2 regions of the Thalassolituus sp. ST750PaO-4 genome follow, and region 2 is predicted to be linked to the other one. Evidence: riboswitches for the same ligand, from Rfam matches in the RefSeq annotation. Region 2 holds a riboswitch; the other holds the start of a gene.
The links. Region 2 has a riboswitch for cobalamin ahead of HUF18_RS17795 (TonB-dependent receptor plug domain-containing protein). Riboswitches for the same ligand answer to the same signal wherever they lie in the genome.

Region 1: another riboswitch for cobalamin. It lies ahead of HUF18_RS05775 (cobaltochelatase subunit CobN); the one in region 2 lies ahead of HUF18_RS17795 (TonB-dependent receptor plug domain-containing protein).

Annotation. Positions count from the first base shown of each region.
Region 1 is NZ_JABVCB010000005.1:739,226-746,481, reverse strand. Features, by position in the region: gene HUF18_RS05775 (cobaltochelatase subunit CobN) at 1-2,803, opposite strand, end outside; cobalamin riboswitch at 2,930-3,141, opposite strand; gene HUF18_RS05770 (ATP-binding protein) at 3,425-6,934, shown strand; gene HUF18_RS05765 (DNA topoisomerase III) at 6,960-7,256, opposite strand, start outside.
Region 2 is NZ_JABVCB010000013.1:518,060-525,315, reverse strand. Features, by position in the region: gene HUF18_RS17820 (AmpG family muropeptide MFS transporter) at 1-741, opposite strand, end outside; gene HUF18_RS17815 (YajQ family cyclic di-GMP-binding protein) at 741-1,226, opposite strand; gene HUF18_RS17810 (hypothetical protein) at 1,441-2,550, shown strand; gene HUF18_RS17805 (ketopantoate reductase family protein) at 2,607-3,536, shown strand; gene HUF18_RS17800 (two-component system sensor histidine kinase NtrB) at 3,581-5,521, shown strand; cobalamin riboswitch at 5,635-5,854, shown strand; gene HUF18_RS17795 (TonB-dependent receptor plug domain-containing protein) at 5,955-7,256, shown strand, end outside.

The sequences.
Region 1 (7,256 bases), on a different contig from region 2:
CAGCGCCGGTCGGACTCGGCAACAGGCTGGCATCCAGCGCGTAAAAATTACGCCCGGTAGGTAATGCCTCCGGGGTCCGGATCGGATCGTTGCCTTTACCCGGTGCCACAAAGCGCCCCTTCAGGGCATTCAGCAAGGCATCCATTTCGGCATCGGGCGAGGCGGTTAAGGCCTGCCGGTAGCGACTCTGGCGCTCCGGGCTCCAGTTATTGTCCTGCTGCATTGAGGTCAGCATGGTTGCCACCGCGCTGTCATCCCAGCGGCGGCCAAACACATGCAGTCCGAGGGGCATAAATTCTTCCTGCAGATGGGTCAGATAGTGGCCGGTCTCATGCAACAGGAATTCATCATCAATATCGTTAAAACCAATACCGCGCAGCTGCAATTCTTCATCCATGCTGGCACTCAGTTCATCCCGCAGGTTCAGCGCGTCGATACGCTCGCGCAACTGACTGACCGCTTTCTGCCTGCTGAGCGGGTCGCTGGCCGCTTCGGCACTTTCAATCAGCTGCCGCAGCTCCAGCAGACCGTCGTACAGCTGGGTAGTCGCCAGCGGTGGCGTCAGATGATCAACCATCACCGCTAAGCCACGGCGTTTGGCCTGAATACCTTCACCTACGCCATCAACGATGTAGGGGTAAATACCAGGAATATCGGCCGCGACCAGCCGTGGATAATCACTGGCCAGCAGCCCTGTTCGCTTGCCGGGCAAAAACTCGTAGGTGGAGTGGCGTCCGAGGTGAATCAGTGCATCGGCACGGAATTCATCCGCCAGAAAGTGATAGAACGCCAGATACTGATGCGTCGGCGGAAAGGTCATATTGGCATGCAGCAGTTCTTCGTTCAGCTCCCAGCCACGGGGTGGCTGCGGCCCCAGAAATACCTTGCCAAACTGTACGCCCGGCAACAGCAGCCGCTCATTCCACACCATCACCTTGCCCGGTGCTTTGCCCCAGCCCCGTAATCCTTCGATACGTAACTCCAGCAATGCCTGCACCAGAGCATCAGCCTGCGCCCAGCCTTCGGCCGTTAATGGTTGCTGCAGCAGTGACGGATACAGGGCCTGCAGCTGACCGAGCAGATTCAGCGCCCGCTCGCGGTACTGACTGCGGACACCGTCGAGTACGTAACGGATATCGTGCAGACGGCTGTGCAGCTGATCCTGCAGCAGCGTCTGCAGCGTCACCCGGCTCTGTACGTCCAGCCCGGTGGCCTGCGCGGCATACTCCCGCAGGCTCTGATGCAGGGCCGCCAGCGGCCCATCCTCCAGCTCAGCCTGAACCTGTGGCGGCTGACGTTGCAGCCACTGGCGGTAAGTCGCTGCACTCATGCTCTGCACCTGGGCGCTCATCGTCTGCAGGGCACTGGCATCCTGCGGCAGATTAACGGCCTTCTGTTGCAGCAGATCCAGCAGCTCGGCAGCACTGCCCGGCAAAGCCTGGGGATCGCCCAGATCGTAACCTTCGCGCTGCAGGCGCTGCAGTATCTGCCACAGAGACTCAACCACATTCAGGTTGTCGGCACCTATATTGTGCCGCCCCGGCGGGTGGTTGTAGTAAATGATGGCAAGGCGTTTATCGTGGTTAGCGCTCTGCTGCAGGTGCAGCCAGTTCTGTGCGCGCTGGGCAAAATGGGCGATTTCATCCGGCAGAGGTGCACTCTGTAACAGACGCGCACCGGTCTGCCGGTCCAGCACCGCCGGACTCGCCAGCGCCAGCACCTGAGGCTGGCTGATTCCCTGCAGCTCGGGCATTGCTATCCGGTAATGCACGCTGTCAGCGGGAATCCCCTCACTGCTGTACGGATAGCTGGCCGCATTCTGCTCCAGCAGGCGGATGCCCTTCAGCACCGGAATACTGGCAGAACTGAAAGCACGGGTAACGGCTTCGCGGCCATCGCCGCCACCAATCACAAAGTCCTGCAGACTGATCAGCAGTGCCGGGCGATCCGAGGCCCACTGCAGCAACTGGCTGCTTGACTGACGACTGGCCTCGCCCCAGGCAGCCAGTGCAGATACACAGAAAGCCGACGTAAAAGAACGGCAGAGTTGCTGATGCAGATCCCACTCACCGGCCTGATCGCCACTGTCATGGTCGATGATCATCACCAGCGGACGGGCCGGCTCCTGCGCCAGACGCTGACCCAGTGCCGCTGCACTCAGCGCCTGCGACTGAGCAGCCTGATAGAGAAAATAGCGCTCGTCCTGCTGGATCTGCACTGGCTGCCAGGGCTGCCCGCTGTGCAGCAGCAGATTCAGCAGGGCCTGATCATTCTGCTGCCCACGGTTTTGCCAGTAAGCCCGCATCTGTAACCACTGCGCCAGAGCAGGCCACTGCTGCTGCAGGGCCTGCAATTGCTGTTGCATGTTTCCGTCAGAGGGGTTCAGTGCCTGCAGTAAGGGCTGTGCGGCGGCGGATGAAAGCGCGGGAAAGCGTCCCCCCAGATCATCCTGATGCAGCGCCAGCAAACGCCGGTCACTGTTCAGTATGATCCGGGTCTGAGTTGCGGTGTAAGGAAGTGCTAACAGCCGTTCTACCGGCTCGGCAAAGATTCCCAGAAACAGCAACTGCCCGGCACCTGCAACCAGTTGCTGCAACTGATCATCATCCAGCTGATTGATCTGACTGGAAGTCCGTACCTGAATGGATAACTCCGCCGCCTGCTGCAGGTGCTGATGTGCTGCCGCCACAATCCTTGCCGCCGAACGGTCTGACACCAGTACCAGTGCGTACCGGTCAGCAGCGGCCAGCAACTGGGCCGGAAGAAACAGGAGTGCCAGCAAAGCCAGCCGTAACAAAGACATTATCAGGTACCCGTCAGTAATCACCAGAGTGGCGCGGCGGGCAGCAGAAAACAGCAACAGGGGAAGACTGCGCGGGGCGCAGAGCAGAGACGACCTGAAACCAGCTTTCCAGGACACCCCGCCTGTTTATCTGTTTGTATTCAGGCCGGTCTCCGGGCTCAGACTCTGCTGATCATCAGCAGCACCACAACCTTCCCATACGCCTTACAGCGACAGTGGTGTGTGGTTCAGCACAGCGTTGGGCTGGCTGTCATTACCGTTGCGGGGGCAGCACAGGCATTGAACCTGTTTCCCGATTATCCCGGCATAAGCCGGGCACCTGAGGGCGCAGAGGATACCTGCAGAGAGGCACGAACGAAAGATGAAGATGCCGCCTTATGCCATTGACCGGATACGAATAGCAGCTAAGTTTAATACGTTGGGAAACGTCGATGGATCCAATGCCCGGAGGTGCTGCTCCTGTCACGGTTACCCGTAATCATGCAGTGTTACAGAAGGTAGCCGCTACAAATCATGTCAGACAGTACCGCGCAGCGGACCAGCATAAATTCCAGGAGAATTGCTCCGTTTTTCAGGGGCTAACACCGCTCGCAGACCACGGGTCTGCGGCAAGGATCCAACATGAGCAGCAGCGCTAACCTGCCCACAATGCGCAGGTTTTTTATTGTCACCGGTCTGGTTGCTTTATTGCTATGCGGCATACTGATGGCATTGATCGAAAGCCACAGCCGTGACGAAGCCTACAAAAGGGCTTTTTCTGAGCTGAGTGAGCAGGCTGCATTGCGCGCTAATTATTTTCTGAAAACACTGAATACCGATAAGGATAAAGTCCGCTTTATTCATAGCACCCCTCCCATCAGCGGCATTGTCAGAGCAATAGAAAATAATGGTAAAGATCAGCTCGACAACACCACAACGCAACAATGGGAACAACGCCTGCAGACTATTTTTACCGGTTTTATTGCTGCCAATGAGGAGATTCGTCAGATCCGCTTTATCGGTAAAGCCAATAATGGCCGGGAGCTGGTTAGGGTCGAACGCAAAAATGGCATGATCCGCATTACCGCAGAGGAAGACCTGCAGGAAAAAGGACAAAGCAGTTACTTTTCTGAAGCCGAAAAACTGAATAAAGATGAAATCTATATCTCGGCCATCAACCTTAACCGTGAACACAATAAAATTGAGACCCCGGCCTGGCCGACCTACCGGATTGCCGAGTCTGTTTTTGATTCAGAAAACCGTTTTTTTGGCTTTGTAATTATTAACTTTGATGCCGAGACACTGCTCAGAAATCTTAAAAGTGACACCCCAAACAATATGCAGATATTTCTGCTGAATGATACCGGCGGATACCTGATAAATCCCGACACCAAAGAAGAGTTCCGTTACGAATATGATCCGAAAAGCAACTGGAAAACCGATTCAGAACCTGTTGCAGTTGATAACCACAAAAACATCTTCAAACGTAAAAACAGTCCAAAGGATGATATTATTTATTCGTACTCCCGTCGCATATTCCTCGACGGCCCAGGTAGCAGGCACTACCTTGACCTGCATACCGCCTTTTCTGCCGAAGATATAGAAAGCCAGTTAGACAGCATACGTCTTAAAGTTCTGTTGCTGATTGCCGTACTACTGTTATTCGCAATATCAATCGCCTGGCTTTACCAGCGCCGCATCGAAGCACGTATGGCACTGCTGACGGCCAGATCAACCGCCCGGGCCATTATTAATTATTCAACCGATGCCATTATCGGTATTAATCCGGATGGAAAAATCGACAGCTGGAACAGTGGAGCCACTGTCATGTTCGGCCACCATGAACAAACAGTGATAGGAAAAACACTATTTAACACAATTCTTGACAGTAATAATCAGCAGATTACACCGGATATGATTTCCGATGTGTTATCCGGCAAGGTATTCACCCAGTGTGAGACCCGGGCAAGAACTCAGAAGGGTGAAAAACTGCATATTTCGGCCAGTATTTATCCCATTATTATTGAGCAAAAGACTATTGGCTGTGCAATCAGTATCAGGGATATTACCGAACAGCATTTACTGAACGAAAGAATCGCACGAATGAATACCAGCCTGGAGGATCAGGTAAAAGAGCGCACCCAGGAGCTGGAAAAAGCCATACAGGAAGCGCAGCAGGCCAGTCAGGCAAAAAGCCTGTTTATCGCGAATGTCAGCCATGAAATCCGCACCCCTATTAATGGCATCATGGGGATGCTGTCATTATTAAAACGGGAATGCAGTAACGAGAAACAACAGCACTATATCCATATAGCGGAAAGCAGCGCCTCGGCTCTGACCGCACAGATCAACGACATTCTCGACTTTTCAAAAATAGGTGCAGGCAAACTGCAGCTTGAGCAAACCGACTTCAGTCTGACGGCATTACTCAGTTCTATCGCCGCCAGTGCATCGGTTCCGGCATTTGATTCCAATATCGAGTTTATACTGGATATTGCCGCGATTGAGCATGACCGTGTGCAAGGAGACCCGGCCAGACTGCAGCAGATTATTTCCAACCTGACATCCAATGCCGTGAAGTTCACTCCCGCCGGCGAAATTATTCTCAAAGCTTCCACTGCAGAAGAAGACAATGGCGATATCCGCCTGTTCTGCTCGCTGACGGATACCGGTATTGGAATTCCCCCCGATCATCACGAAAAACTGTTTGAAGCCTTTAATCAGGTCGATAACAGCACCACCCGCAAATTCGGCGGCACCGGCCTCGGTTTGTCTATCTGCAGACAGCTTTGCACGTTAATGCAGGGGCAGATCAGCGTGCAGGGCAGCAGTGAAGAAGGCACAACCATCGCTTTCGATATTTTGCTCCGTGCCGGTTCCGGAAATGACCAGGATACTCCGGACGTCTCCCTGCATGACCAGCACTGGCTGATTGCCTGTGATAACAAAGCACTGCAACAGGCGCTGGGAAATATTATCCATAAGCGGGGCGGAGAATTTCTTGCGATACACAGCGCAGAGCAAGCCGGACTGATGATCGGTAATACCCCACCTGCGGATTATTTATTACTTGATATCCACTGGCTGCGCGGTTCCCTGCTGACCAGCCTGCAACAAGGCATTTTTCGCGGCAGGCTGATCGTGCTGGTGCCTCCGGGCTACGACAATGAGTTACCCCAATTACCAGCCGAACTGCAGGCCACCAGCCTGACCCGCCCGGTCGCGCCGGCTGATCTCGACGCCGTCTGCGGCGGGCGGACTCCGGAACATAGTGCGCACCTGAGCACCGCTGGCAGCAACAGCCGTTTTCCTTTATGCACTCCAGACGGACGCCGTCATCATGTTCTGGTTGTGGATGACAATGCCATTAATCAGGAGGTTGCCTGTGGCCTGCTGGAAAGCATGGGATTTGCTGTCGACAGTGCTGACAACGGCATGGCGGCTCTGGAAAAACTGCAACAAAGCAGCGACGACGAACCTTTTGATCTGATTCTGATGGACTGCCAGATGCCGGTTCTTGATGGCTTTGCCGCAACGAAAAAAATCCGCGCGGGTAATGCCGGTGAACGCTACCGGTCAATCACCATTATCGCCATGACTGCAGGGGCAATGGCCGGTGACAAAGAGAGCTGTCTGTTGTCCGGAATGAATGATTATCTGAGTAAACCTATCGATATAAACAGTTTTCAACATGCTCTCAGTGCCTGGCTGACGCCCGGCGAAGAAAAACAGCCACCCTCCAGGGAGGATAATATGAGACAGGCAGACAATCTTATGCAGAATGACGACAGGCTTCCGGCTGAGGTCAGCAGCCAGACAGTATGGGACCGTGCCGGCGCCTTACAGCGTCTGATGAACAGGGAAAGTATTCTGATCCGGGTCGTGGAATTATTTATCAATACTTCCGGAGAAACGCTGCAGGCATTGCAGGATGCGCTGGCGGCACAGGATATCAGCAGTATTCAGGCACAGGCGCACACGCTGAAAGGCGTAGCCGGAAATATTGGCGGTATGCAGTTAATGGCACTCAGTGCATTGCTGGAACAGGCAGCCCGTGAGCAGGATAACAGCCGCTTGCAAAGTCTCAGCCAGCATCTGACGCCTTGCTACAATACGCTGATGGAATGCCTGCAGGAAAATCAGCCGGCATAAATGCTGCCGGCTCAGAGACACGCGGTTAATTAGGGCCTGCCGCCGGTGCTTTTTTCCTGCGCCGGCCCGCTGTGCTGTTACTTTTTCCCGCAGCACCAGCCCTGCTGACGCTCTTTTTTCCCGTGCTGTATTTGCGCCTGCCTGCAGTATTCGCTGCACTTCCCGCTAACCCCGAAAACTGCACACTATCGGCTGTCAGCGCCAGGTTGATGAGGTGCTGCAGCTGCTCAGTAAGCGGCTGCATAAAGGCCGTATAATTCAGACTTTTATGGGCAATATCCTGTAATTGCTTTTCCCACTGCGCTGTCATGTCCGGTCTTGT
Region 2 (7,256 bases):
GCGCTGCCAGCGCGGCCGCTGCTGCAGATGCATCGGCCGGCCCATGATGTCATCGACCAACAGAAGTTCGTTACGCATCCGCTCGGCATCACTCTGATGCGGCGGTTCATCGGCCCAGAGAATGGCCAGCATGCCGACCACCATCAGCAACGCCATCACCAGATAGGTGATATGCCAGTTGGTAAATTCGGCGATATACAAAGCTCCGGCGCCGGTAACCAGTAAGGCCAGACGATAGCCAAAGACATAGGCAGCCGACATCGCACCCTGTTGTTCATCGGCGGCGGATTCGATGCGCAGTGCATCCAGTGCCACGTCTTGCGTGGCTGCCGAAAACGCCACCAGCAAGGCAGCCAGGGCAATCAGTAATAAGGAATTCTGCGGATGGGCGATGCTCATCAGCATCAGGCCGGCGGCGATGCCGCACTGGCCGAGTAAAATCCAGCTGCGGCGCTGCCCCAGCCGCTGCAGCACTGGCAGACGCAGGCGGTCGACCACCGGCGCCCAGAACACTTTGACCGAGTAGGTAATACCGACCCAGGCAAAAAAACCAATAGTCGTACGTTCTATTCCTTCATCCCGCAGCCAGGCCGTCAGCGTGGTAAACACCAGCAAATAAGGCAATCCGGCACTGAAGCCCAGCAAGGCGATGACCAGAACCGGCTTTTGCCGGTAAATGTCCCAGGCCTCTATCAGCCAGCGCTTTACCTCCGGCGGGATGCGGAAATAAGGGATGATCATCAGTCTTTAAAGTTCTTGAACGCCAGCGGCATATCAATGCTTTCGTCGCTGCGGAACATGGCCATCACGGCCTGCAGATCGTCGCGGGCTTTCCCCTGTACGCGCACGGTTTCACCCTGCACAGAAGCCTGCACTTTGATTTTGCTGTCTTTAACCATCTTCACCATTTTACGCGCCAGATCGCTGTCGATGCCCTGACGCATGGTGGCTTTTACTTTAACCTGCTTGCCTGCACCTTCGAGCTTACCGAACTCCAGACAGGTGACTTTAATGCCGCGCTTGGTCATGGCGCCGGTCAGCATGGATTTCATCTGATCAATCTGAAACTCATGATCAGCGGTCATGGTGACCACCAGTTCTTTCAGCTCGAAACTGGCGCTTACGCCACGGAAATCGAAACGGGTGCTCAGCTCACGGTTGGCCTGATCGACCGCGTTCTGGGCTTCGTGTTTATCGACTTCAGATACGACGTCAAATGAAGGCATAAAAAATTCTCCTGCTTATGGCCTGACAGCGGCCGCTAATAAATCTGTGTCGGTATGCCTGCCGGCGCAACAACACAACCGGAACAGCACTGCCGAAATAATGAAAGTGCCGCATTGTATACCGTCCGCCGCCGATAAAGCCAAAGTCTCGGAGAGCAGTGCTGGCGGTATGTCCTCACTGGCGACTATACAAAAGTCAGCTAAAATTTTTGCTATGCAAACCAAAATGACCCTGCACGGCGCCGGAGTGTATTACTTCGCAGTGACCGGAGCGAAAGACCAGCCCATCTTCAACTCGGTATTCGAGTACGAATATGGCCTCAGAATTCTGTCCAGAGTGACCGGAACCCGCCTGCTTGCCTACGTGCTGGACGAGCGTCAGATGCAGTTTGTGCTGCGCTGCCAGCGCGACTGGACCGAGGTGATGGACGATATCCAGGCCGCCTTCGACAGCATGCACGAACGCTGCTGGCACAAGCGCCGTCAGGTGTTATCCGATCAGGGCGTAGTATTGCTGGTCGATGAACGTGTCGCACTGACCGAACTGATACTGCAGTTGCATCACTCTCCGGTGCACAAGGGTAAAGTGGCCGATGCCAGCCTCTGGCCCTGGAGCAGTGACCGCTACTATCGCGAACCGACTCCGCCGGCCTGGCTGGATACCGAATCCATGCTCAATCTGCTGGTAAATGGCCGCCGTAACCGCGCCCAGCATTATATTGACGTAATGAAGGCACCGTTCAGCCCTAAGCTCGATCTGAGCCACGGCAGCCACCCGCTGTACCAGGCGCTGGCCCGCGATCAGTGGGTGGATCAGCACCTGAAAAGAGAAGCTTTAACTCAATCTGCCTACTCACGCAGTGATGTGCAGCGCCTGTTCGACGATGCCTGCCAGCTGGTTGCCCGGCAATTTAATCTGACCACCGCCGAGCTTTGTGACAAACATAACCGTCGCCGTTTTCATCACCTGATGCCTTTGGTTATCTGGCTGCTGCGTGAACGCGGTGTGCATCTGGATGCCATGACCAAACTGGTCGACGAAGACGAAGTGCGGCTGCAGCTCTGGTTACGCAACCTGCCCGCCGACCATACCCGCAATATCCGTGACAAACTGGCCCGCCAGTGGTCACCATCGGCGCCGGGACTGACGGCCATGGCGGCAGCCGGCACGGTAGCTGAAGAACCTGAAGCTGAGCCAGAATCAGGATCAGAATTCGAAAGCGCCGATAACTCAGCTGCTGAACCTGCGGCAGCGGACAACAGCGCCGGGCCTGATAACCTGAACGCCGTCGAAACCGAAGCCGCCAGCGTCACGCCGCAGTAATCTCCAACCTGCAGGCTGAGGCTGCTTTCCGCGCCCGGCCTGCCTATAATCGCGCGATGACGATTTCATCCCCTTCTGCTCAGAACATATCCCGGCAATCCCCGCTCAGCATTGGTCTGCTGGGCACAGGGGCGGTTGGCACACTGATGGCCAGCCACTGGCGTCAGCACAGGGTATTTGCCCTGCCGCGCGATAAGGCGTCTGCAGTAACCCTCAACCTTTATCTCCCCAACAACGAAGCGGGAGAACAACAGCTGCAATGGGCGCTGCCGTGCTGGCAGGGAGAGGCCCTCGACTGGCTGGTAGTCACCACCAAAGCCGCCGATACCCTGAGCGCTCTGCAACCCTGGCTTGGCCGTCTGCCGCAGGTGAAAAACCTGCTGTTACTGCAGAACGGAATGGGGCAGCAGCAGCAATGCGCCGACTGGCTGGCACGGCAGCAGCTGCCGGTCAGACTTTGGGCCGGCATCTCCACCGCCGGAGGCTACCGGCGCACAGCCAATAATGCTCAGGGCAGCGAAGTGGTCTATGCCGGAGCCGGACAAACCATTGCCGGACGCTGGTGCGGAAATGATAGCGAAGACACACAACTACCGCCGGACATCGAAGCCGTCAGCGATATCCACAACAGAATGCGCGAAAAGCTTGCCATCAACGCCGTGATCAATCCGCTGACGGCCATCCTGCGTTGCCATAACGGCGAGCTGGTCAGCAACCCGCTTTATCTGCCACAGTTACAGGCACTGGCAGCAGAAGTGGATAACCTGTATCAGCAGCTGCACTGGCCGTTGTCACAGGATCTGACCGGCCGGGTAGAACAGGTTGCCCTGGCGACCGCCGCTAACCGCTCCTCGACCCTGCAGGATATTCTGGCCGGCAGAACAACCGAGCTGCCCTATATTTGTGGCTACCTGCAGCAACAGGCGCACAATCTCGGCCTGTCTTTACCGCTGACCGACCGGCTGATGCAACAGCTGCAGGTCTGAAACAGGAGTAATAGGATGTATCCGCACAGGAGGTTGCAGTCACTATGTTATTAGCACGGCAAAAAACCATGCTCGCCACTGTGACAGTCTGTGCGCTGATTATTATCCTCACCACACTGGCCTACATTGCCGCCGCTGACCGTGTAGGACGTGAACAACTGGCTCCCGAAATCAGCGATGCCTTTGCCGATATCCTGCAGATTCAGCTGACCCATAACATCACTGACCTGCCGACCCTGCAGTCGATGCTGGAGCGTTTTACCCGCCACTTTCAGATCCGTGAAGCCGCTTTATACAACAACCACGGAGAACGCCTGAGCCACAGTTATCGCAATTCGCCACTCTTGTCGGCACGTCTCGAAGACAGCCTGCTGATCGACAAACTGCACCAGTACCGGCTCAGCAGTCCGCGCGGGGAACTGCAATTATTAGTGATCAGCGACCGTTCCCTGCCCGGCTTTTTTATCCTCGATACATTAACCACCACGCTGTTTGTGGTCAGTATTTCTGCCCTGCTGATTTTTGCACTCTATGCCCTGACCCGGCGCTGGCAGAAACGCCCTTACCTGCAACTGTTAAGCAGCGTGCGCCGTGCCACCCGCGATGGCGAAAAAGAAGAAGCCATTACCATCCGCAGCGATGACCCCGATGTACAGCCGCTGACCAATGCCCTGAATGATCTGCTCTGGCAGTATGATCAACGCACCCTGAATTTACGTAATGCTCATCAGCAAGCCGAAAGTGCCCGTCTGCGTGCGACACGTCTGTCGACTGAAACCCGTCAGATTAACGAAAACCTGGCGCAGGAGATTTCGGTCCGCCGCGGTATCGAAACCCAGCTTAAAAATACCCAGACCCTGCTCGACGGTATTATTAATGCCATGCCGTCAGCCCTGTTCACTCTGGATGCTCAGCTGCGCATCGTGCAGTGCAACCAGCAAGCCGGAGACTGGCTGGGTAAGCAACGCCAGCAATTAACCGGCCGCCATCTGTTGCAACTGATTCCGGAGCTTGCTCCCCATGCCGATCTGCTGAACGCCGCCGAACAGAACAGTGCCGTCCATAAACTGGAAAGACTGGCGATCAGCAGTTTTATTCAGCCACTGATGACCGACACCATGATCTATCCTCTGCCGGAACAACAGCAGGCCAAACTGGTGCTGCGTATTGATGACGTATCACAGCGTCTGCAGCTGGAAGAAATCATGGTACACAGCGAAAAGATGATGACGGTTGCCGGACTGGCGACCGGCATCGCTCATGAAATTAATAATCCTCTGGGAGCCATTCTGCAGAACCTGCAGAATATCCGCCGTCGCCTGCAGCCAGGCCTGAGTGCCAATGAACGTGTAGCAGCAGAAACCGGCCTGCCACTGGACAATCTTGAGCTCTATCTGCAGCAACGCGATATTCTGCAATTTATGGATAATATCCAGCAGGCCGGCGAACGTGCCGCCAATATTATTGCCAATATGCTGCAGTTCTCGCGCAGTGATAAGCAGCAGAAACAGCGTACCGACCTTAATGCACTGATCAACAACACCCTGAGCATTGCCCGGGGTGATTTCGGTTTGCGCCATATTCAGCTGCGGTTCTCCTCAACAGAAACACCGGCCTGGGTCGAATGTCTGCCCGGTGAAATAGAACAGGTTCTGCTGAATTTACTGAAAAACTCGGTCCAGGCGCTGAGCGAGTACCAGCCTGACGATTCTCAGTGGCAGCCCAATATTCACCTCAGCATCGAACAGCGCGACCAACAGCAGGTAATTGTGCTGGAAGACAATGGACCGGGCATCCCCTCAACCATTGCTGCGCATATTTTCGAACCTTTTTACACCACTAAAGACGTCGGTGAAGGCACCGGTCTGGGCTTATTTGTTTCCTATTTTATTATCACCAGTCATCACCATGGTCAGCTGCGTTACCGGCCTGGCAGACAACATGGTGGCGCCTGCTTTGAGATTGCCCTGCCTGCCGGCGATTGAATCCGCTATGCACCCCCTCTTACCCCAAAACCTAAGTGAATTATTTTCAAACCAACCATGTGGATAATTCACTGCCTTTTGTGCCAACGCTATTGACCCATCGCACAGGGCTCTATACCCTTCGCGCTTTCAGGTGCCCTCAGCCTTTTTACTGACGAGGGTTAAACGGGAAGTCTGGTGTCGTGTGTTCTTACCACCAATCCAGCGCTGCCCCCGCAACGGTGATCGACCATACTGATAACAAATGCCACTGTGCTCTGCATGGGAAGGTGTTGTCAGCGAGCTAATGCTCAGGTCGTAAGCCCGGATACCGGCCTGAATAACGATACTGACGTTGCGGTGGGCGACGGAGGGTGATCGCAAACCGTTGCTTTACTGCAGCGCACTTTGCTTTTTGCACCTCCGCCACTGCAACCCTGTTTTGGGTTTGCGGGTGAGCACTCTGAATACTGCTTTATTACAACGCTGTGGTTTTTATTCTCTCGTCACACTGGCTTGTTTAGCCAGTGGAGCACCATTACATGCTGAAGAAGCTCAGCTGAGCACAGTAGAGACACGCGCGTCTTCGCTGCAGACGTTAAATCGACCCGGATATCAGTTTTTTTCGCGGACAGATCTTGAGCGTCGCTTTGCCAATCTAAGTGAATTCCTCAGTCAAATAAATGGGATACAGGTACAGCAGTTAAGTGGACTGGGTAATCCGGCACTTATCTCAATCCGTGGTGCAACAGCACAGCAAACAAAAGTGTTAATTAATGGCATCGAGAATGCTGATGCACAAAATGGTGGCTATGATCTAAACCAGTTACCAATCAGCCAGATTGATAGCATTGAAATTTCTCAGGATGGTAGCAGTAATGGCTACGCTGATCGTGCTATCGGCGGCACTATCAATATTATTACCCGTAAGACAAAAAGTAATTCTCAGTTCGGCATTCAGGCAGGTTCTTATGGAACCTACCGGGCATCGTTAAGCCAACAAACGGCCAGAAATATCAATATTCAACTGGAACACGAACAGAGTGACAACAACTATCTGTATCCGGTCGCAAGCCCAGCCTTCGATAGTCAAAACCGCAATAATAAAGAAGCACTGAATAATGCCGGTTTTTCGCGTCAATCAGTACAGGTTAATAGTGGATCTGAGGAGTTAACGGCACGTCTGCGTTTATCTCAACAAAAAAAGAACATCCCTGATTATTACCGTAATCATCCTGACAATAGTGCATATTTGAGTGAACGTAATGCTGTTCTGGAATTAAATGGTGAACAGAGCCTTTCCAGCATGCAACAACAATGGCGGATAGGACACTCTCAACGTTTTGAAAATTTTCGAAATACACTGGGTCTGATAGGACTGAGCCAAAACGATAACCGCTATCGATATGAAAAAAATTATCTGTCCGCCTCCAATAAAAAGACCTGGACACAATGGCAACACCGCATTGACCTGAAATTCAGCGAAGAAACCTATCGCAGTGACTACCGTTTGGATAACGACAGTAAGCGCTGTCTAACGCCTCAAGGCAATTGTGATGCTTTTTCATTTCAGCGAAGTACAAGTATCGGATCGCAATTTAACTGGAATAGCAAGAGCCAGCAACAACAGGCATATATCGATATATACAGACAGAATACCAGCGATATCAGTCGTCAGCGTTATGCTATCGCAGATGAACGCACTCAGAGTAATGCGTTTATCGGTGCTGCTATCGGCTATCTCTGGTATTCAGAT